Regions from separate parts of the Streptomyces sp. NBC_00425 genome, predicted to be linked through region 3. Evidence: riboswitches for the same ligand, from Rfam matches in the RefSeq annotation. Region 3 holds a riboswitch; each other region holds the start of a gene.

Region 1 (7,363 bases), 540 kb from region 3:
GCACAGGTCGTCAACTGCGGCCACATACCCCCGCGTCTGGTGCACGAGGGGGCCGTCACCACGGCCGCGGTGGACCCGGGCGTCCCGCTCGGGCTCGCCGAACTGGCCGTCGAGCCCACGACGGTGGACTGGTTCGCTTTCCCCGACGGCGCCACACTGGTGCTGACCACCGACGGGCTCACCGAGACCCGGGCCGCCGACGGCACGTTCTACCCGCTCGACGAGCGGCTGATGAAGCACCTCGACCGCTCCCCCACCGAACTGCCCGGGGCCCTGCACGAGGACGCGCGCGGCTTCGCCGGGGACGGCCGCCGCCACGACGACGTCGCCGTCCTGACCGTCCGCAGGGCGCCGCGTCGATGAATCCGGCCCCCGGCCACCGCGAGGCGGGCCCCGGCCGGCATGCGCGCGCCCGCGGCCTCACGGCGGCGGGCGCGGTCGAGCGGGCCGGTCAGTCCTCGCCCTCGAGGTCCCCCTCCGTCTCCAGGTACACCTGCCGCAACTGCTCCAGCACCGCCGGGTCGGGCTTCGCCCACATCCCGCGCGACTGCGCCTCCAGCAGTCGCTCGGCGATGCCGTGCAGCGCCCACGGGTTGGCCTGCTGGAGGAACTCGCGGTTCGTCGGGTCCAGGACGTAGGTCTCGGTGAGCTTGTCGTACATCCAGTCGGCGACCACGCCGGTGGTGGCGTCGTAGCCGAACAGGTAGTCCACGGTGGCGGCGAGCTCGAAGGCGCCCTTGTAACCGTGGCGGCGCATCGCCTCGATCCACTTGGGGTTCACGACCCGGGCGCGGAAGACGCGGGAGGTCTCCTCGACGAGCGTGCGCGTGCGGACCGTCTCGGGGCGGGTGGAGTCGCCGATGTACGCCTCGGGTGCGGTGCCCCGCAGGGCGCGGACGGTGGCGACCATGCCGCCGTGGTACTGGAAGTAGTCGTCGGAGTCGGCGATGTCGTGCTCGCGCGTGTCGGTGTTCTTCGCGGCCACCGCGATCCGCTTGTACGCCGTCTCCATCTCGTCGCGGGCCGGACGACCGTCCAGTTCGCGGCCGTAGGCGTAACCGCCCCACACCGTGTAGACCTCGGCGAGGTCGGCGTCGGTGCGCCAGTCGCGGGAGTCGATCAGCTGGAGCAGGCCGGCGCCGTAGGTGCCGGGGCGGGAGCCGAAGATACGGGTGGTGGCCCGGCGCTCGTCGCCGTGCTCCGCCAGGTCGGCCCGGACGTGCGCGCGCACGTGGTTGACCTCGGCCGGCTCGTCGAGCGAGGCCGCGAGGCGGACGGCGTCGTCCAGCAGCCCGATGGTGTGCGGGAAGGCGTCCCGGAAGAAGCCCGAGATGCGCAGGGTGACGTCGATGCGCGGGCGGCCCAGCTCCTCGTGCGGGACGGCCTCCACACCGGTCACCCGGCGCGAGGCGTCGTCCCAGACGGGGCGGACGCCGAGCAGCGCCAGGGCCTCGGCCACGTCGTCGCCCGCGGTGCGCATGGCGCTCGTGCCCCACAGGGACAGCCCGACGGACGTCGGCCACTCGCCGTTGTCGGTGCGGTAGCGCTCCAGGAGCGAGTCGGCGAGGGCCTGGCCGGTCTCCCAGGCGAGCCGGGAGGGGACGGCCTTGGGGTCGACGGAGTAGAAGTTGCGGCCGGTCGGCAGGACGTTGACCAGACCGCGCAGCGGCGAGCCGGAGGGACCCGCCGGCACGAATCCGCCGGCCAGCGCGTGCACGGCGTGGTCGAGTTCGGCGGTGGTGCCGGCCAGCCGCGGGACGACCTCGCGGGCGGCGAACTCCAGCACGGCGGCGACCTGTTCGCCGTGCTCGGCCGGGACGGCGGCCGGGTTCCAGTCCGCGTCCTCCATCGCCTGGACGAGGGCCCGGGCCCGGGCCTCCGCCTCGTCGGCCGTGGTGCGGGTCGCGGCGGACTCGTCGAGGCCGAGTGCCTCGCGCAGGCCGGGCAGGGCGGTGGCGCCGCCCCAGATCTGGCGGGCGCGCAGGATCGCGAGGACGAGGTTGACGCGGTCGCCGCCGGCCGGCGGGTTGCCGAGGACGTGCAGGCCGTCGCGGATCTGGGCGTCCTTGACCTCGCAGAGCCAGCCGTCGACGTGCAGCAGGAAGTCGTCGAAGCCGTCGTCGTCGGGACGGTCGGCGAGGCCGAGGTCGTGGTCGAGCTTGGCGGCCTGGATGAGGGTCCAGATCTGGGCGCGGATCGCCGGCAGCTTCGCCGGGTCCATGGATGCGATCTGGGCGTACTCGTCGAGGAGTTGCTCGAGCCGCGCGATGTCGCCGTAGGAGTCGGCGCGGGCCATCGGCGGGACGAGGTGGTCGACGAGGGTGGCGTGCGCGCGGCGCTTGGCCTGGGTGCCCTCGCCCGGGTCGTTGACCAGGAAGGGGTAGACCAGGGGCAGGTCGCCGAGAGCGGCGTCGGGGCCGCAGGCGGCGGACAGGCCGGCGTTCTTGCCGGGCAGCCACTCCAGGTTGCCGTGCTTGCCGAGGTGGATCATCGCGTCGGCGCCGAAGCCGCCGTCCTCGGTCCGCGCGGCGATCCAGCGGTAGGCGGCCAGGTAGTGGTGCGAGGGCGGCAGGTCCGGGTCGTGGTAGATGGCGATCGGGTTCTCGCCGAAGCCGCGCGGGGGCTGGATGAGGATCAGCAGGTTCCCGAAGCGCAGGGCGGCGAGGACGATGTCGCCCTGCGGGTTGCGGCTGCGGTCGACGAACATCTCGCCGGGCGGCGGGCCCCAGTGCTCCTCGACGGACGTGCGCAGCTCCTCGGGCAGCGCGGCGAACCAGCGGCGGTAGTCCGCCGCCGGGATCCGCACCGGGTTGCGCGCCAGCTGCTCCTCGGTGAGCCAGTCCTGGTCGTGGCCGCCCGCCTCGATGAGCGCCCGGATCAGCTCGTCGCCGTCGCCGGAGGCCAGCCCCGGCACCTCGGCGTCCGTCCCGAAGTCGTAGCCCTCCTCGCGCAGTCGGCGCAGCAGCGCGACGGCACTGGCGGGGGTGTCCAGTCCGACCGCGTTGCCGATGCGGGAGTGCTTGGTGGGATAGGCGGAGAGGACGAGCGCGAGACGCTTGTCGGCCGGCGGGATGTGGCGCAGCCGGGCATGGCGTACGGCGATGCCGGCGACACGGGCCGCCCGTTCGGGGTCGGCGACGTAGGCGGGCAGTCCGTCGGCGTCGATCTCCTTGAAGGAGAACGGGACGGTGATCAGCCGGCCGTCGAACTCCGGGACGGCGATCTGTCCGGCCGCGTCCAGCGGGGAGACGCCTTCGTCGCTCGTCTCCCAGTCGCTCCGTGAGGAGGTCAGGCACAGTGCCTGAAGGATCGGGACGTCCAGGGAGGTCAGCGCGCCCGCGTCCCAGGACTCGTCGTCGCCGCCCGCCGAGGCCTCCGCGGGGCGGGTGCCGCCCGCGGCGAGCACCGTGGCGACGATCGCGTCGGCGGCCCGCAGTTCCTCGATCAGTTCCGGCTCGGGGGCGCGCAGGGAGGCGACGTACAGCGGGAGCGCCCGGGCGCCGGACGCCTCGACGGCGTCGCACAGGGCGTGCACGAAGGCGGTGTTGCCGCTCATGTGATGGGCCCGGTAGTACAGCACGGCGATCGTCGGGACCCCGGGGGCGTCGGCCCGCGCCGGCCGCTCCAGCGGACCCCAGGTGGGGGCGGACGCCGGGGCGTCGAAACCGTGGCCGGTGAGCAGGACCGTGTCGGAGAGGAAACGGGCGAGCTGCTCCAGGTTGGCCGGGCCGCCGTGGGCGAGATAGGCGTGGGCCTCGGCGGCGATGCCGACGGGAACCGTGGAGGCGGCCATCAGCTGGGCGTCGGGGGCCTGTTCACCGGTCAGGACGACGACCGGGCGGCCGTCGGCGAGCAGCAGGTCGAGGCCGTCCTGCCAGGCGCGCACCCCGCCGAGGAGGCGTACGACGACGAGGTCGGCGCCGTCGAGGAGCGCGGGAAGGTCGTCGAGGACCAGCCGGGCCGGGTTGGCGAAGCGGTACGGGACCGGGCCGGCTGCGGCACGGGCGCTCAGCAGGTCGGTGTCGGACGTCGACAGCAGAAGGATCATGGGGCGTCGGCCTTCCTCGGGGTGTCCGCGCCCCGGGCGGTGTCGGACGGCGGGAGTTCCTGACTCGCCCGGCTTCTGAGGGCCGGGCTCACAGTGGCGGGACCGCGCCGGATTCGCACCGGGCTTCCTCCCCTGTCGCCGTCGTGGCGTCGGCGGACCGGATGATCCACCGCAGAGCATAGTAAGGGGCGGGGGAAGAGGGCACAGGCATACCTCCCAGGTGGACGTGGGTATGCTCGCCGCCATGTCCTCGGCTGACCTCCGTCCAACATCCCAGGCCACAGCGGTCTCACGGGACCGCGGTGACGCCTGCCCCGGGGCGTTGCGACTGCACGCGGCGGACGACGGGGCGTTGGCCCGGGTCCGGGTGCCCGGCGGGGTGCTGAGCGTCCGTCAGACCGAAGCGCTGGGCGAGGCCGCCGGGCGGCTGGGCGACGGGGAGATCCATCTGACCTCGCGCGGCAACGTGCAGTTGCGGGGCCTCGCGGACGGCTGCGGCGCGGAGCTCGCCGTCCTGCTGGACGCGGCCGGACTGCTGCCCTCCCCCGGGCACGAGCGGGTGCGCAACATCGTCGCCTCGCCGTTGTCCGGCCTGGACGGACGCGGCCTGCACGACGTCCGGCCCTGGCTGTCGGATCTCGACGCGGCGCTGTGCGGGAGCGGACCGGCGCGGGAGCTGTCGGGCCGGTTCCTGTTCGCCCTGGACGACGGGCGCGGGGACGTCGCCGGGCTCGGCGCCGACGTGACGCTGCGGGCCACCGGCGACGGCGGCGCGGTGCTCGATCCGGCTGCGGTGCGGGTGTCCGCGCAGGACGCGCCGCGGGCCGCGCTGCTGGCGGCCGAGACGTTCCTGGAAGCCGTACGGGAGTCCGGCGGCGGAGTCTGGCGGGTGGCCGAACTCGTTCTGTCCGGAGGCGAGTTGGCGGAGCGGGTGCGTCACCGTCTGGACGCCGAGGGCATCGGCCGGTCGCCCGTGACGGAAGTCGCCGCCGCCGCGGTCGCACAGGGGCCCCCGCCCGGTGTCGTCGGCGACGCCCTGTCCGCGCACGTGCCGCTCGGGCGGCTCTCCGCCCGCCAGTGGCGGGAGTTGACGCGGGTCGCCGGGACCGAGCTGCGGCTGACCCCGTGGCGCGGAGTCGTCGTCCCGGTGCCGGACCAGGCCCCACGGCAGCGGGCCGAGTCGCTCGTGCGGCTCGCCGCGGCCGGTCTCATCACCGATCCGGCCTCGCCCTGGCCGCGGGTCGGCGCGTGCGTCGGACGGCCGGGGTGTGGCAAATCCCACGCCGACGTCCGGGCCGACGCGGCCGACACTGTCGACGCGGCCGGCGCCTGCCCCCTCCCGCTGTACTGGTCCGGCTGCGAACGGCGCTGCGGACACCCCCACGGCGACCGGATCGACGTGGTCGCCTCCGCCGACGGCGGCTACCGGCTGTCCGCGGTGCGGTCGGGCCGTCCGACGCGCACCGCACCGATGACCGACACCGACCACCTCGCCGCCGCCCTGGCGGCGATCACCTCATGAGCCGTACCACCATCGAGAGCAGCGAGACGAACACCGTGAGCAGCTACGACTACGAGAAGGACGGAGCGGCCATCTACCGCCGGTCCTTCGCCACCATCCGCGCGGAGTCCGACCTCGAAGGACTGCCCGCCGACGTCAGCCAGGTCGCGGTCCGGATGATCCACGCCTGCGGGATGGTCGACCTCGTACACGACCTGGCGTACACGCCGTCCGTCGTGGCCCGCGCCCGCGAGGCCCTGCGGGCCGGCGCGCCGATCTTCACCGACGTGCAGATGGTGGCCAGCGGGGTGACCCGACGTCGGCTGCCCGCCGCCAACGACGTGCTGTGCACGCTGTCCGACCCGAGCGTGCCGGAGCTGGCGGCGCGGCAGGGCACCACGCGCACCGCCGCCGCGCTGGAGCTGTGGCGGGACCGGCTCGAGGGCTCGGTGGTCGCCGTCGGCAACGCGCCCACCGCCCTCTTCCGGCTGCTGGAGATGATCGAGGAGGGCGCGCCCCGGCCCGCCGCCGTGATCGGCGCGCCGGTCGGGTTCATCGGCGCGGCCGAGTCCAAGGACGCCCTGGCGGCGAACACGCTCGGCCTGGAGTACCTGGTGGTGCGCGGACGCCGTGGCGGCAGCGCCATCGCGGCCGCCGCGCTCAACGCGATCGCGAGCGAGGAAGAATGAGCGGCAAGCTGTACGGCGTCGGGCTCGGCCCCGGCGACCCGTCCCTGATGACCGTACGGGCCGTCGAGGTGATCGGCGAGGCGGACGTGATCGCGTATCACAGCGCGCGGCACGGCCGGTCCATCGCCCGCTCGATCGCGGCGAAGCACCTGCGCGCCGACCACGTCGAGGAGCGGCTGGTCTACCCGGTCACCACGGAGACCACCGACCACCCGGGCGGCTACCAGGGCGCCATGGACGAGTTCTACGCCGAGGCGGCCGCCCGGCTGGCCGTGCATCTCGACGCGGGTCGCACGGTCGCGGTGCTCGCCGAGGGCGATCCGCTGTTCTACGGCTCCTACATGCACATGCACAAGCGGCTCGCCGACCGTTACGAGACCGAGGTCGTCCCCGGTGTCACGTCGGTGTCCGCCGCCGCCGCCCGGCTGGGCGCCCCGCTCGCCGAGGGCGAGGAGGTGCTGACGGTGCTGCCGGGCACGCTGCCCGAGGAAGAGCTCACCGCGCGGCTCGCCGCCACCGACGTGGCCGTCGTGATGAAGCTCGGCCGCACCTTCCCCAAGGTGCGGCGCGCCCTGGAGGCCGCGGGACGGCTGGACGAGGCGCGGTACGTGGAGCGGGCCACGATGAGCGGGGAGCGGACCGGCGAACTGGCCGACGTGGACCCGGAGTCGGTGCCCTACTTCTCGGTGGCCGTGCTGCCCAGCCGGGTCGACGCCGAGCGTCCCGTGCGGCCCCTCGGGGACGTCGTGGTGGTCGGCACCGGCCCCGCCGGCCCGTTGTGGCTGACGCCCGAGACCCGGGCCGCGCTGGCCGCCGCCGACGATCTGGTGGGCTACACCACGTACCTCGACCGGGTGCCCGTGCGGCCCGGACAGCTGCGGCACGGCAGCGACAACCGGGTGGAGTCCGAACGCGCCGAGTTCGCGCTGCAGCTGGCGCAGCGCGGGCGGCGGGTGGCCGTCGTCTCCGGCGGCGACCCGGGGGTGTTCGCGATGGCGACCGCCGTCCTGGAGGCCGCCTCGCAGCCCGAGTACGCGGACGTGCCGGTGCGGGTGCTGCCGGGGGTGACCGCCGCCAACGCAGCCGCCGCCCGCGCGGGCGCCCCGCTCGGCCACGATTACGCCA
Region 2 (7,363 bases), 6.3 Mb from region 3:
CGAACTGGAACACCCCGATCGGCCACCCCTGGTTCCAGGCCCGCAGCGCGAGCCCGAAGGCGGCGGTCGACTTCCCCTTGCCGATGCCCGTGTGCACCATGACGAGCGCCCGGTTGCGACGCTGACGCGTCGTCAGTCCGTCGTCCGGCACGACACTCGGCTGTCCCTGCGGCATTAAGCGGCCCTCCTCGAAGTCCCCTGCACGTCTTTCACCAGTCCCGCGATGGAGTCCGCCCGCAGCTCGTCCAGCGTGACGGCGGTTCCCCCCAGCTCCGCGGCGAGCTCCCCGGCGAGCCCGAGCCGTACCGGCCCCGACTCGCAGTCGACGACGACGCTCGCGACGCCCTCGGCCGCGAACAGCCGGGCGGCCCGTCCGGCCGTCGCGACCGGCTCGGGGCCCCCGGTGGCCCGTCCGTCCGTCACCACGACGACCAGCGCCCGCCGCGCGGGATCCCGCAGCCGCTCCACGCGCAGCACGTCGTGCGCCCGCAGCAGCCCGGCGGCCAGCGGCGTGCGCCCTCCGGTGGGCAGCGACTCCAGGCGTACGGCGGCCGCGTCCACCGACGAGGTGGGCGGCAGCGCGACGTCCGCGCCCGAGCCGCGGAAGGTGACGAGCCCGACCTTGTCCCGCCGCTGGTACGCGTCCAGCAGCAGCGACAGCACCGCGCCCTTCACGGCGCCCATGCGCTGCCGGGCGGCCATCGACCCCGAGGCGTCCACGACGAACAGCACGAGGTTCCCCTCACGCCCTTCCCGGACCGCCTGCCGCAGATCGTCGCGCCGCACCACCAGCCCCGGCCCGGACCGGCCCCGCGCCCGCTGGTGCGGGGCGGCGGCGTGCACGGTCGCCGCCAGGTGCAGCTTGGTGAGGGCGCCCCTGGGGCGCCGGGCGCCCGTGGTCCGGCCGTGCTCGGTACGCGCCCGCGACCGCCGCCCGGCGGCGCCCTCGCCGATGCCGGGCACGCTCAGCGTCTTGGTGCGGAACGGCTCGGCGGCCCGCACGGGGGACTGCTCCCCGGCTCCCGGGCCGGCCGGCGCCGGCTCCGCGCCGCCCTCCCCGCGCCCGGCGTCGGGGCCGGCGCCGTCGCCCTGCGGCGGCACGGTGGCGTCGCCGACCGCGTCGCCCGACCCCGGCGGCAGCCCGCCCCCGCCGTCGGGGCCGCCCTCGGGACCGTCGCCGGGGCCGCCCTCGGGGCCCTGCGGGCCGGGGTCGGGGTCCTCGTCGTCCGAGCCGCCGAACTCCTCGAGCGTCTCGTCGAGTTTGTCCTCGTCGAGTCCGGGCGCGTCGAAGGGGTTGCGCCGCCTGCGGTGCGGCAGCGCGAGCAGCGCCGCCTGCCGTACGTCCTCCGCGAGCACGTCGGTCCGTCCCGCCCACGCGGCCAGCGCGGTGGCTGTGCGCGCCATGACGATGTCGGCGCGCATGCCGTCCACCTCGAACGCGGCGCAGGTCGCCGCGATCTGACGCAGCGCCGCGTCGCCCAGCCGCACCGACGGCAGCAGCTCGCGCGCGGCCGCGATCCGGCTGCGGACGGCGGCCTCCTCGTCCGCCCAGCGCGCGGCGAACGCCTCGGGATCGTCGTCGTGCGCGAGCCGCCGCCGCACCACCTCCACCCGCTGGTCGGGCTCGCGCGAGGCCGCCACCTCCACCGTCAGCCCGAACCGGTCGAGCAGCTGCGGCCGCAGCTCGCCCTCTTCGGGGTTCATGGTGCCGACGAGCAGGAACCGGGCCGCGTGCCGTACGGAGACGCCCTCGCGCTCGACGTACGAGGCGCCCATCGCGGCCGCGTCCAGCAACAGGTCGACCAGGTGGTCGTGGAGGAGGTTGACCTCGTCGACGTAGAGGATGCCCCGGTGCGCGTCGGCGAGGAGCCCCGGCTCGAAGGCCTTCACGCCCTCCGCCAGCGCCCGTTCGATGTCCAGCGCGCCCACCAGCCGGTCCTCGGAGGCGCCGACCGGCAGCTCGACCATGCGCGCAGGCCGCGTCTCGGACGCCCCCGGCTCGTGCGGTCCGTCCGGGCAGGCCGGGTCGGGCGAGGCCGGGTCGCAGGAGAACCGGCAGCCGGTCACCGCGTCCAGCGCCGGCATGAGCGCGGACAGCGCCCGTACCGCCGTCGACTTGGCGGTGCCCTTCTCGCCGCGCACCAGCACACCGCCCACCGCCGGCGACACGGCGTTCAGCAGCAGCGCGAGCCGCAGGTCGTCCTGGCCGACGACGGCCGTGAACGGGAAAGGAGTACTCACTTCTCGTTGCCTTCCAACTCGCCCTCCGGCTCGGGACGGACGTCCCGCAGCCGTTCGGTGGTGTCGCGCCGCGGCCACCGGCCGGACTCCCCCGTGAACGGGACGCCGCCGGCCGACGGCGACGGCCCGGCCCCCGTGCGGGCGCGAGCGCGGCCGCTCATGCGGGAGCCCCCGGGGGAACGAACGGCAGCCCCGGCGGCGCGCCCGACTCGATCAGCCGCCACAGAGCGTCGGTGTCCGCGTGCTCCTCGATCAGATCGCCGAGCCGGTCCAGCTGCTCCTCGCGCAGCGCGGCGAACGAGGTGTCGGGAGCGGGCACGAAACGCCGGCCCGCGGCCGCGGCCACCTCGCGCAGGAAGGCCCGCCGGAACCCGTCCGACTCCAGCGAGCCGTGCCAGTGCGTGCCCCAGACCTGACCGACCCGGCAGCCGTCCAGGGGGTTCCCGCGGTCGTCGCTGAGGAACGCCTCCCCGCCGTCCACGGTGGCCACCCCGTGGTGGATCTCGTACCCCTCGACGGGCTCGCCGAGGGCTTCGCCGACCGGGCGGGTGAGGGTCTTCTCCGGGGCGAACCGCACCCGCACGGGGAGCAGTGCGAGCCCGTCGACCCGGCCGAGCCGGCTCTCGACCTCGTCCTCGATCCGCGTGCCGAGGATCTGGTAGCCCCCGCAGACGCCGAGGACGGGCCGCTGCTCGGCGGCCCGGCGCACCAGCGCGTCGGCCAGCCCGCGCTCGCGCAGCCACTCCAGCGCCCGCACGGTGCCCCGGGTCCCCGGTACGACGACCAGGTCGGCGTCGGCCAGTTCCTCGGGCCGGTCGACGAACCGCACGACGACGCCGGGCTCGGCGGCCAGCGCGTCCACGTCGGTGAAGTTGGACATCAGCGGAACCGCGCAGACGGCGACCCGCAGCACGTCCTCGCCGACCGGCGGGGCGGTGTTCGACTCCCGCACGGTTCCCCGCAGCGAGACCCTCAGCCCGTCCTCCTCGTCGATCCCGAGCCCGTGCCGGAACGGCAGCACCCCGTACGTCCGCCGCCCGGTGAGCCCGTGCAGCATGTCCAGGCCCGGCTCCAGCAGGGAGACGTCCCCCCGGAACTTGTTGACGAGGAACCCGGCGACCAGTTCCTGGTCCTCGGGCGACAACAGGGCGACCGTGCCGAAGAACGACGCGAACACCCCGCCCCGGTCGATGTCGCCGACGACGAGCACGGGCAGCCGCGCGCTCCGCGCGATCCCCATGTTCACGATGTCGGTCCGCCGCAGGTTGATCTCGGCGGGACTGCCCGCCCCCTCACAGATCACCGCGTCATACGTGCCCCGCAACTCGGCGAGACAGTCGAGAACGGTGCCGAGGAGTCGTTGCTGCCGGCCTCCGTGATAGCCGCGGGCGCTCATCTCGCCCACCGGCCTGCCCAGCAGCACGACCTGGCTGCTGCGCTCCCCGCCCGGCTTGAGCAGCACGGGGTTCATCAGCGCGGTCGGCTCCACCCGGCAGGCCTGCGCCTGCATGGCCTGCGCCCGTCCGATCTCGGCGCCCTCGCGCGTCACGAAGGAGTTGAGGGACATGTTCTGCGCCTTGAACGGCGCGACCTTGACGCCCTGTCGCACCAGCCACCGGCAGATCCCCGCGGTGACGACGCTCTTGCCGGCGTCCGAGGTGGTGCCGGCGACGAGGAGCCCCCCGCTCATGACTGACGTCCCTTCGCGACCAGGCGCGCGGCGACGGTGACGCCGAGCGCGAGCAGACCGACGCGGCGGGAGAGCCGTGCGGCGCGTTCGATGTCGTGCACGGCGACGGCCCGTCCGGCCGCCCCGTTGAGCACCGGCCGGTGCTCGACCCGCCCGTCGTACGCCAGGGTCCCGCCCAGCCGCACCCCGAGGGCGCCCGCGAAGGAGGCCTCCACGGGGCCCGCGTTGGGGCTCGGGTGACTGCGGGCGTCGGCTCGCCAGGCCCGCAGCGCGCCGCGCGGATCGTCCCCCGCCGCGGCGGCCAGCACGGCGGTCAGCCGCGCCCCCGGCCACCCGGCGAGGTCGTCGAGCCGGGCGGAGGCCCAGCCGAACCGCAGGTACCTCGGCGAGCGGTGACCGACCATCGCGTCAAGGGTGTTGACGGCCCGGAACCCGACCAGTCCCGGCACGCCGCCCACGGCGCCCCACACCAGCGCCCCGACGACGGCGTCGGAGGTGTTCTCGGCGACGGACTCCACGACGGCCCGGGCGATCCCGTCGGCGTCCAGCGCCTGGGGATCCCGCCCGCACAGGTGCGGCAGTCGTGCGCGGGCCGCCTCGACGTCCCCCGCCTCCAGGGCCCGCCCGATCGCGCGTGCCTCGCGGACGAGTGAACTGCCCCCGACGACGGCCCAGGTGGCGGCGGCGGTCAGGGCGACGGAGGCGGCGGGGGAGCGGCGCGCACCCCGCGAGGCGACGGCCCCCAGGGCGACGGCGCCGCCGGCGCACACGACGGTGTGCAGGGCGCCCCACCCCCGGTGGTCGCGCCACAGCAGCCGTTCGACGGCGCCCGCGGCCCGCCCGAACACGGCGACCGGATGCCCGCGGCGGGGGTCGCCGAGGAGCAGGTCGCCGAGAAGGCCGGCGGCGGCGCCGTACGCGTGGACGCGCTCGGCACCCATCGGGTCAGCCGGCTGTGGGGGCGGGGGTCGGCTCGGTGGTGACGCTCGGTCGGCAGCCGCACATGGCAGAGGTCCTCACTCAGGGTGTCCGCGCCCTGGTTCGACGAGACCGGCGGCGAGAGTTCCTGGCTCCCGGGGGATTTCCTCCCCGGTGACAGTGGCGGGACCGCGCCGGACTCGCACCGGCTTCCTCTTCTGCCGCCGTAATGGCCCGGGCAGTCCACCACGGGCCCGGAAGGGCCGTCAACTTGCTGTTGACCTGCGCGGGGAGGATGTGCAGAACCCCACACGGCGGGGCCGACGGGGTTCGGGAACGGGGTGCGGAGCGCGGGTACGCGCACCGGGCACGCGGACGAGGTACGGGAACGGGGTGCGGGACGGCGATCCGTCCCGCACCCCGCGAAGGTCCACGATCCGTCGAACCACGACCTGCCGAACCGCGACCCGTCGGACGACGACGTGTCAGACCACGATCAGCGAGATGCCGTAGGCCACCGCCGCCGCGCAGGCGGCGAAGCACGCGTACGCGCCCGTCACCGCGAGGGCGGCCGAGCCGCCCTCGGCCGTCGCGCGTTCCCTGCGCGACAGGCCCATGACCCCGAGGGTGAACAGGGCGACGAGGCCCACGGTGACCACGAGGCTGACGCCGAACACGGAGCCCAGGGCTGCCCAGTCGATCTTCATGCCGGTTCTCTTCCTTCGTTCCGGTGGCGCGGGCTCAGACGGCCGCGGCCGGGGGAGCGGCGGGGGCGGGCGGCGCGGCCGGCGCCGGGATGGTGGCCGTCAGGTCCGTCGTGACGTCCTCGGCCGGCATGCCCGTGGGAGGCGGCGCGACCATGGCGATGGCCGTGGTGATCACACCGGCCGGCTCCTCGGCCTCGTTGACGTTCGACGCGTCGACGACCTCGCGACGGGAGATTTTCCAGATGGCCGCGCTGGAGGCGATCAGGAAGACGGCGACCACGCCCGTGCCCCAGTCGCCGAGCCCGGTGACCGACTCGGCGAGTGCGCCCACCAGGGCCGCGGCCGGGAGGGTCAGACCCCAGGCGACGAACATGCGGGTCGCCGTCGACCAGCGGACCACGCCGCCCTTGCGGCCCAGCCCCGCGCCCATCACCGCACCGGAGACCGAATGCGTGGTGGAGAGGGAGAAGCCGAGGTGCGAGGAGGCCAGGATGACCGTCGCGGCACTGGTCTGGGCCGCGAACCCCTGCTGCGGCTGGAGGTCGGTCAGCCCCTTGCCCATCGTGCGGATGATGCGCCAGCCGCCGAGGTAGGTGCCGAGCGCGATGGCCAGACCGGCGGACAGGATGACCCAGGTGGGCGGGTCGGAGTCGGGGGCCACGGCGCCGCCGGCGACCAGCGCGAGGGTGATGATGCCCATCGTCTTCTGGGCGTCGTTCGTGCCGTGGGCGAGGGAGACCAGGCCGGCCGACGCGATCTGGCCCGCGCGGTAGCCCTTGTCCGCGGCCCTGCCGTCGGCCTTGCGGCCCAGCGTGTAGGAGAGGCGGGTGGCGAGCATCGCCGCGAGGCCCGCGACGATCGGCGCGGCGACCGCCGGCAGCAGCACCTTGGTGACCAGCACGTCACCGTGCACGGCGCCCGTGCCGGCCGAGGCGATGGTGGCGCCGATCAGACCGCCCATCAGGGCGTGCGAGGAGCTGGAGGGCAGGCCCACCAGCCAGGTCAGCAGGTTCCAGAGGATCGCGCCGACCAGGGCGGCGAAGATGACCTCGGGACGGATGCCGGTCTCGTCGACGAGACCCTTGGAGATCGTGTTGGCGACCTCCACCGAGAGGAAGGCTCCCACAAGGTTCAGCACGGCGGACATGGCCACCGCGACCTTGGGCTTGAGTGCACCGGTCGAGATGGTCGTGGCCATCGCGTTGGCGGTGTCGTGAAAACCGTTCGTGAAATCAAACGCAAGTGCGGTTACCACCACAATCGCGAGGATCAGCGAGAAGTTTTCCATTTACCCAGGCAATCGTTCGAAGTCATTGGCTGATTGACCGTAGGCAACCTGGGTGAACGGAAGATGAACTGAGGCGGGCGTCACGGTGTCCGGATGGCGGGGTTGCGATATCGCCCGCGCGAGGGGCACGGGCGGGCCCCGGGAGCGCCTGGCAGGATCGCGGCATGGCTGAGCATCGAGGCGAGCGACCGGACGTCCGGCGGCAGGGGCGGCGGGCGTCCCCCGAGGAGGCGCGGGCCTGGACGGAACTGGTGGCGGCCGCCCGCCGCACGGTCGCCGACGGGCTGGTCGTCGGCACCTCGGGCAACGTCTCGGTGCGTGTCGGCGACACCGTGCTCGTGACGCCGTCCGGCGTGCCCTACGACCGGCTCGCCCCGGACGACGTCACCGGCGTCGACCTCACCGGCCGGCAGGTCCTCGGCGCCCTGGTCCCCACCAGCGAACTGCCCATGCATCTGGCCGTGTACCGGGCCACCGACGCCGGGGCGATCGTGCACACCCACGCCGTGCACGCCACGG
Region 3 (7,363 bases):
GGCGGCTGCTCGAACCGGTCGCCACCGCACTGGCCGCCACCCGGATCTCCGACGACCAACTGGCCGAGGTCGAGCGGCACTTGGATGCCATGAGAGCGGCTCGCGACGACGTGGAGCTGCTCAACGCGCATGACGCGTCCTTCCACCGCGCCGTCGTGGCCGCGACCGGCAACGAGTCACTGCTCGCCCTGCTCGAGGGCGTCTCCGGCCGTACGCTGCGCGCCCGCATCTGGCGCGGCCTGGTCGACGACCAGGCCGCGGGCCGCACCCTCGCAGAGCACGAGGCGATCTTCCACGCGCTGGCCGCACGCGACGCAACCCTCAGCCAGGCCGCCGCCCTGTTGCACGTGAGCACCACCGAAGGGTGGCTGAGAGAGCACCTGCGCACGGACGGAGCGCCCGGCCCGGCGGTCCGGCCGTCTGAGGCCCCGGCCGTCTGAGGCCCCGGCCGTCCGAGGCCCCGGCCGTCCGAGGCGCCGGCCGTCCGAGGCGCCGGCTCAGCCGCCGGACGGGGCGAGCACCACGAAGTCCGCTTTCGACGGGTCGAGACAGACGGCCAGCCGACCGACGCCCGGCATGTCCGCCGGGCCCATCTGCACACTGCCGCCGTTCCCGGTGACGGCGGCGACCGCGGCGTCGCAGTCGGCGACGGCGAAGACCGGGTGCCAGTAGGGCCGTCCGTCCGCCAGGGCGAGGTCCTGCGCGCGGACCTGCATGACGCCACCCTGCATGCGCTCCTCGGGCAGCCCCTCCGGCGTGACGAGGGAGTACTCACCGCCTCCCCCGGGCAGATCCATCGGGCTGAAACGCCAGCCGAACACACTGCCGTAGAACTCCTTCGCCGCCGGGGCGTCGGTCGTGTACAGCTCGGTCCAGCACAGCGAGCCCGGCTCGTCGACGAGCTCGAAACCTGCGTTCCTCCCCGGCTGCCAGACCGCGAACTGACCGCCCAGCGGGTCGCTGTACTGCGCCATCCGGCCCCAGTCTCCGAGGTCCCTGGTCGCCAGCCGCACGGTACCGCCCACACGCTCGACGGCCCGGGTCGTGGCCTCCGCGTCGGTGACCGTGTAGTAGATCATCCAGGCGGAGCGGGCCCCCTCCTCGGTCAGCTTGCCGAGCCCGGCGACGGTCTTGCCGTCCTTCTGGAACATGCCGCCTTCGGCGTCCTGCCCCTCCATGGGCTCGTACCGCCAGCCGAGCACAGCGCCGTAGAAGGCCGCGGCGGCCGGGACGTCCGGGGCGCCGAGGTCGAGCCAGCAGGGGGCGCCGGGGGTGGGGTCGGTGGTCATCACGGCGTCGCCCTTTCGCAGATCCGTCAACGTCCTCAGCGTGGCACCGCGCTCCGGCGACCGCGCGTCGGCCGCAGCGGGCCGGGGACCGAACGGGTGGTTCGCCTCGCCCTCAGGTGACGGGCAGTCCGTAGACCCGGTCGAAGTGCTGGGCCACCAGGTGTCCGGCGCCGTCGCAGGAGAGCTGCCACCGGTTGACGCCGGTCTCCCGGCCGTCGGTGAAGTTCCACAGCAGACGGCCCGAGGCGGTGTCGATCGCGTAGAAGCCGTGCTTGTTCTCGAAGGCCGTCACGTACACGGCGTGCGCGCCCACCGCGACCGGGCTGTCCATGTCGAGGCGGGGGGTCTCGCAGAACCAGCGCCGGGAGCCGCTCGCCGCGTCGAAGGCGTGCACGCCGCAGGGGTCCGTGCTGGTGACGTAGACGGTGTTGCCGACCGCTCCCAGGGAGGCGTACGTGCCCCGTTCCGCCTTCGCGTTCCACCGGAGCCTGCCGGTGGCCAGCTCCAGGGCGATGAGCTCGGAGCCGATGGCGAACACGGTCTGCCCGAGGACGGCCAGGCCCGGCCTGAGGTCGTATCCCACCTGGTGCCTCCAGCGCAGGCTGCCGCCGTCACGGGTGCCGCGGACGGCGACGTTGCGCAGTCCGTCGGCGTAGACGAAGTACTCGTCGGTGATGACGGGCTGCAGCGCGATGCCGACGTCCTGCGGATCGATCGGTATGACGAGGGCCTGCCGCGCCTCGATGTCGACGCTGAACACGGAGTCGGTGGAGGTCGCCACCCCCTGCTCCCCCGGCCGGCGCTGCAGCTTGGCTCCGAGCACCGAGACACTGTGGTCGTCGTAGCCGCCGAGCAACTGGTCGAACCGGTAGTCCTCGCCGAAGTCGAGGGTGAACTGCTCCGCGCCGCCGACAGGGTCCACTCCGATCACCGTCGCGCCCGCGCCCAGCGCGACCGCCGCGCCGTGGATCAACAGGACGGGTCCGGGCGAGAGGCTGATGCCCTGGTACACCCAGCGGGGCCGCGAGCCGTTCCTCACGTCCAGGCCGATCATGTCACCCGGACGGGTCTTCAGCAGGGCTGTGCCGTCGTGGAAGACCGCCGGGGCCTGCAGCAGCGGTCCGCCCCGGTACACCCAGGTCGGCTCGGGCGCCCGGCCGAGCGGACGCGCCGTCTGCGCGCCCGGCGTTCCGCGGACGGCGAGTGCCGCTCCCCCGACCAGGGCCACCCCGGCGGTCGCGGCCAGGACCGTGCGCCGGGCGACTCCGGAGCGTGCGGGGGCACGGTGGTGCGCGGGCGCGGCGGAACGTTTCGACGCCGTTTGCGGCAACGTGTCGCGCACCGCCTGGAGACCCGTGAGCTTCTTGGCAAGCGTCGAACCCGGCGCGGGTGTCCGCCCCTTGGCCGGTTCCGGCGCCTGCGCCCGTGCCTCGGACCGGTCTTCGGCCTGGTCCGCCGACAGGACCTCGGCCTGGGTTTCCGCCCGGGCCGGCGCCTCTGCCTGGGCTCGGGCCTGCGACTGGGCTCGGGCCCCGGCCCGTGACCCGGCCCGGGTGAGCGTCCGCGCCCGGGGCCGTGCCCGGTCCGGCTCGTCCGGTGAGGCGAACGACTCGGCTCCCGGCAGCACCGCGGAGGGTCTCGCGCCGCCGACGGCTCCGGTGCCCTCGCCGCGGCCCCTGTTTCCGTATCCGCTTCCGCTTCCGCTTCCGCTGCGGCCTTCGCCGTCGCCTCCGACTCCGGCTCCGGTTTCGGTATCGCTTTCGCTTTCGCTTTCGCTTTCGGGAGCGCCGCACTTCGGCCGGTCGACGGTCGGGTGGGCGGGCCTCCGCCCGGCAGGCTCGGGCGGCCCGACGACGGGCTCCGCGGCCGGCTCTCGCAGAGGCGGCGCGAAGGCTCCGGGGCCCGGGACCCTGTCCGGCGGTGCGAGGCGGTCCAGGTCCCGCACGGCCGCCCGGTGGGCGTCGACCATGGCGGACACGGGCGCCGGCAACCAGCCCTCCGTCAGCACCTGTTCGGCGCCGCCGGGAGCACAGGCCGCGGAGAGCCGGTCGGGGTGGATCCTCAGGACCGGGTCCTTGGCGTGACAGAGACTGATGATCTTGTCCAGTGGTTCGGGCACCAGGCTCAGGTCCGGCGACCCGTGGGCCACCTGGTAGAGCTGCGCCGCGCCCACCGCCCCGCCGAACGGCGAGCGTCCGGACGCGGCGAACGCGAGCACCGAGCCGAGGCAGAAGACGTCGCCCTCCGGGCCCATCGGATCCCCGGTGGCCTGCTCCGGGCACATGTAGTCGAGAGAACCGAACAGGGTCCCCGAACCGGTGAGTTCATAACCGTCACGGGCGCGCACGATGCCGAAGTCGATGACCCGCGGGCCGTCCGCCGCGAGCAGCACGTTGGACGGTTTCAGGTCACGGTGCACGAGCCCTTCGGCGTGCACCGCGGTCAGCGCCTCGGCGATGCCCGCGCCCAGTGCGAGGACCGTCTCCACCGGCAGCGGCCCGTGCGCGGCGACCGCCTCGGCCAGGGTGGGGCCGGGTACGTGGTCGGTGGCGAGCCAGGGCGTCTCGTCGTCGGGCGCGGCGTCCACGACGTGTGCCGTGTAGGGGCCGCCGACCGCCGCCGCTGCCGCCACCTCGCGCCGGAACCGGATCCGGAAGTTGTCGTCGTCCGCCATCTCGGGACGGATCACCTTGACCGCGACGACGCGGCCGGCCGAGGACCGCGCCAGATAGACCCGGCCCATGCCGCCTGCACCGAGCCGGGCCACGAGCCGGTAGGGCCCGAGCTGCTCGGGGTCTTCTGGACGCAGTGGCTGCATGCCCTCGGCCGCCTGTTCTCGGTGGTGACGGGCGGAGATCCCGCCCACGCTGCGGGGGAAGGCCCGGTGGGGTCCGGACCACAGACTAGGCGCTGGAACGGCGGACAGGAGTGCGTCCTCGTACGCGGGTCCACGCACCTGGAAGTAAGTGCCCGGTCGTCCTCCGGTTCCCCCACGTCCATGTGACGTCATGTCAGAGATCGGGTGACACGTGCTTTCCCTGCGGGAACAGTGCACGATGAGCAACAAGTGCACGATGAATGCACCTTGCGGGCCCGAGACCTCCGATGTGCCGAAGGTCACCCCCGCCGGCGCCCTCGACGCCTGTGGTAGCTTGCCGAGGCCAGTCGTACTCGTGTGCGCCCCCGGGCGCGCAGGGGTCAGGGAATCCGGTGGGACTCCGGAGCTGACGCGCAGCGGTAAGGGCGACGGGCGGGGCTTTCGGCCACTGGAACGCGCATGCGCTCCGGGAAGGCGCCTCGCCCGGGTGACCCCGAGTCCGAAGACCTGCTGGCGGCCTCCGGTGTCGCAGACCGGCCGGAGGAGCGCACCGTACGACCGGGCTTCGCGCTTGAGCCCTCGACGCCGAAGGAAACTCCGTGCCGTTCGCACGTCCCGTCCGCTCTGCCGTGCTGTTCCTGGCGGGCGCCCTCCTGTCGACCGGCTGCGGCGGCTCCGCCGCTCCCGCCGGCTCTTCCGGCTCCTCCGCGGACGGTTCCGCCGGCAGCGACGCGGCCGGCCGTACGGTCACTCTGGACAACTGCGGACAGCGGGTCCGGATCGAGACGCCCCCTCGTCGGGCGGTCTCCCTGAACCAGGGCACCACGGAGATCATGCTCTCCCTCGGGCTCGCCGACCGGATGGCGGGCACCGCCACCTGGACCGACCCGCTGCCCAAGAGCCTCGAGAAGGCCGACGCCCGGGTGAAGCGGCTGGCCGACAACGCGCCCTCCTTCGAGAAGGTCCTGGACGCCGAACCCGACTTCGTGGCCGCCTCGTTCGCCTCCACGCTCGGCACCGGCGGGGTGGCCACCCGCGCCCAGTTCGAGAAGCTCGGGGTCCCGACCTATCTCTCTCCCTCCGACTGCGCCGGCAAGGACAACAGCGGCGGCGGCGACGGCGTCCGCACCGAGCCGCTGACCATGGACACGGTCTACGGCGAAGTACGCGACCTGGCACGGGTCTTCGGGGTCGAGAAGCGGGGGGAGGAACTGGTGGCCGACCTCGAGTCCCGGATCGCCCGGGCCGCTTCGGGCCTCGACGCCGAGAACGTCACCCTCCTGTACTGGTTCGCCAACTCCCAGTCCCCCTACCTGGCCGGCTGCTGCGGCGCCCCCGGCGTCATCACCCGCGAACTCGGCGCGAAGAACGTCTTCGACGACACCGAGGAGGAGTGGCCGCAGGTCAACTGGGAGACGGTCGCCGACCGCGACCCGGACGTCCTCGTCATCGGCGATCTGACCCGTAGGCAGCAGACGGCCGAGACCGCGGCCAAGAAGATCGCGTTCCTGGAGAACGACCCGGTCACGAGGAACATGACCGCGGTGCGGAAGAAGCGGTATGTGCTCCTGTCCGGGCAGGCGATGAACCCGACCGTGCGCACGGTCGAGGGAGTGGAGAAGGTGGCGGCGGCACTGCGCGCGTACGGCCTCGCGGGATGAGCGCCGCGGGCCCGGCGGCCGCCGCGCCCGCGACGGCGGCGCGGGGGCTGCGGCACGTGCTGCTGTGGGCGGCCGGTCTCGCCCTGCTGTGCGCGTCCGTCGCCGTGGCGATCACCATCGGCCCAGCGGACATCGCGGTCGCAGACGTGTGGTCCACGGTGGCCGCCCATCTCGGCATCGGCGAGGCCGGGTTGACGCCGCTGAGAGACGGCATCGTGTGGAATCTGCGGCTGCCGCGCACCCTGCTGGCCGCGGTGTGCGGCGCCGGCCTCGCCGTGTGCGGCGCGGTGATGCAGTCCCTGCTGCGCAACCCGCTCGCCGACCCGTTCGTCCTCGGGATCTCCTCCGGCGCCTCGACGGGCGCGGTCGTGGTGGTCGTGCTGGGGGCGGGCGGCGGGGCCCTGTCGGTGTCCGGCGGCGCGTTCCTCGGTGCGGCGGTCTCCTTCGCGCTGGTGCTGCTGCTCAGTCACACACTGGGCGGCGCCACGGACCGGGTGGTGCTCGCCGGGGTGGCGGCCATGCAGATGTTCTCGGCGCTCACCTCGTTCGTCGTCATGACGACCGCCGACGCGGAGACCACCCGCGGGGTCCTGTTCTGGCTGCTCGGCTCGCTCAGCGGGGCCGACTGGGCGGACGTGGGCCTGGGGCTCGCGGTGCTGGCCGCGGTGCTGGTGGTGTGCACGGGGTACGCGACGACCCTGGACGCCTTCGCGTTCGGGCAGGACGCCGCCGCGTCGCTGGGCGTGCACGTGGCCCGCACCCGGCTGGTCCTGCTGTGCGTCACCGCCCTGCTGACGGCCACTCTGGTCAGCTCGGCGGGGGCGATCGGCTTCGTGGGCCTCGTGCTCCCGCACGCGGCCCGGGCCCTGACCGGTCCCGGGCACACCAGGCTGTTGCCGGCCACCGCGCTGGCGGGGGCGGTGTTCCTGGTGTGGGTGGACACCCTCGCCCGCACCGTCCTGGACCCGCAGGAGGTGCCGGTGGGCGTGGTGACCTCGCTGATCGGCGTCCCCGCGTTCGTCCTCGTGCTGTACCGGACCAGGAGCGCGCGATGACCGGGACCGCCGAGGACTCCGGTCTGCGCGGCGACCGCCTCGCCTACGCGGCGGGCGGCTCGCTGATCCTGGACGGGGTCGACCTCACACTGCGCCCGGGGACCGTCACCGGCCTGCTCGGCCCGAACGGTTCCGGCAAGTCCACGCTGCTGCGTCTGCTCGCCGGTGTCCTCGCCCCCGCCTCGGGCGTCGTCACCCTCGACGGCCGCCCGCTGGCGCAGGTCGGCCGGCGGGCGGTCGCCCGGCGCATCGCCGTCGTCGAGCAACAGGCAGACGCCCAGGTCGCGTTGAGCGTTCTGGACGTCGTGCGCCTGGGCCGTGTCCCGCATCGTCGGGCCTGGGGCGCCGCCTCGGTCGAGGACGAGGCCGCGGTCCGTTCCGCACTGGAGCGGACCGGCCTCGGCGACAAGGCCGGCCGTCTGTGGCACACCCTCTCCGGAGGCGAACGCCAGCGTGTGCAGGTCGCCCGCGCGCTCGCCCAGCAGCCGCGGGAGCTGCTGCTGGACGAGCCCACCAACCACCTCGACATCCAGCACCAGC

The links. Region 3 has a riboswitch for cobalamin ahead of OHS82_RS05015 (ABC transporter substrate-binding protein). Riboswitches for the same ligand answer to the same signal wherever they lie in the genome.
Region 1: linked by a shared signal. The riboswitch ahead of cobN (cobaltochelatase subunit CobN) and the one ahead of OHS82_RS05015 (ABC transporter substrate-binding protein) in region 3 are both predicted to bind cobalamin.
Region 2: linked by a shared signal. The riboswitch ahead of OHS82_RS32525 (cobalamin biosynthesis protein) and the one ahead of OHS82_RS05015 (ABC transporter substrate-binding protein) in region 3 are both predicted to bind cobalamin.

Annotation. Positions count from the first base shown of each region.
Region 1 is NZ_CP107928.1:1,685,996-1,693,358, forward strand. It holds gene OHS82_RS06945 (PP2C family protein-serine/threonine phosphatase) at 1-363, shown strand, start outside; gene cobN (cobaltochelatase subunit CobN) at 452-4,048, opposite strand; cobalamin riboswitch at 4,083-4,234, opposite strand; gene cobG (precorrin-3B synthase) at 4,281-5,570, shown strand; gene OHS82_RS06960 (precorrin-8X methylmutase) at 5,567-6,238, shown strand; gene OHS82_RS06965 (precorrin-2 C(20)-methyltransferase) at 6,235-7,363, shown strand, end outside.
Region 2 is NZ_CP107928.1:7,398,026-7,405,388, forward strand. It holds gene cobO (cob(I)yrinic acid a,c-diamide adenosyltransferase) at 1-175, opposite strand, end outside; gene OHS82_RS32510 (putative cobaltochelatase) at 175-2,241, opposite strand; gene OHS82_RS32515 (hypothetical protein) at 2,238-2,402, opposite strand; gene OHS82_RS32520 (cobyric acid synthase) at 2,399-3,931, opposite strand; gene OHS82_RS32525 (cobalamin biosynthesis protein) at 3,928-4,872, opposite strand; cobalamin riboswitch at 4,973-5,112, opposite strand; gene OHS82_RS32530 (hypothetical protein) at 5,335-5,556, opposite strand; gene OHS82_RS32535 (inorganic phosphate transporter) at 5,591-6,844, opposite strand; gene OHS82_RS32540 (class II aldolase/adducin family protein) at 7,009-7,363, shown strand, end outside.
Region 3 is NZ_CP107928.1:1,144,543-1,151,905, forward strand. It holds gene OHS82_RS05000 (FadR/GntR family transcriptional regulator) at 1-440, shown strand, start outside; gene OHS82_RS05005 (VOC family protein) at 498-1,292, opposite strand; gene OHS82_RS05010 (protein kinase domain-containing protein) at 1,402-4,107, opposite strand; cobalamin riboswitch at 4,490-4,616, shown strand; gene OHS82_RS05015 (ABC transporter substrate-binding protein) at 4,707-5,768, shown strand; gene OHS82_RS05020 (FecCD family ABC transporter permease) at 5,765-6,823, shown strand; gene OHS82_RS05025 (ABC transporter ATP-binding protein) at 6,820-7,363, shown strand, end outside.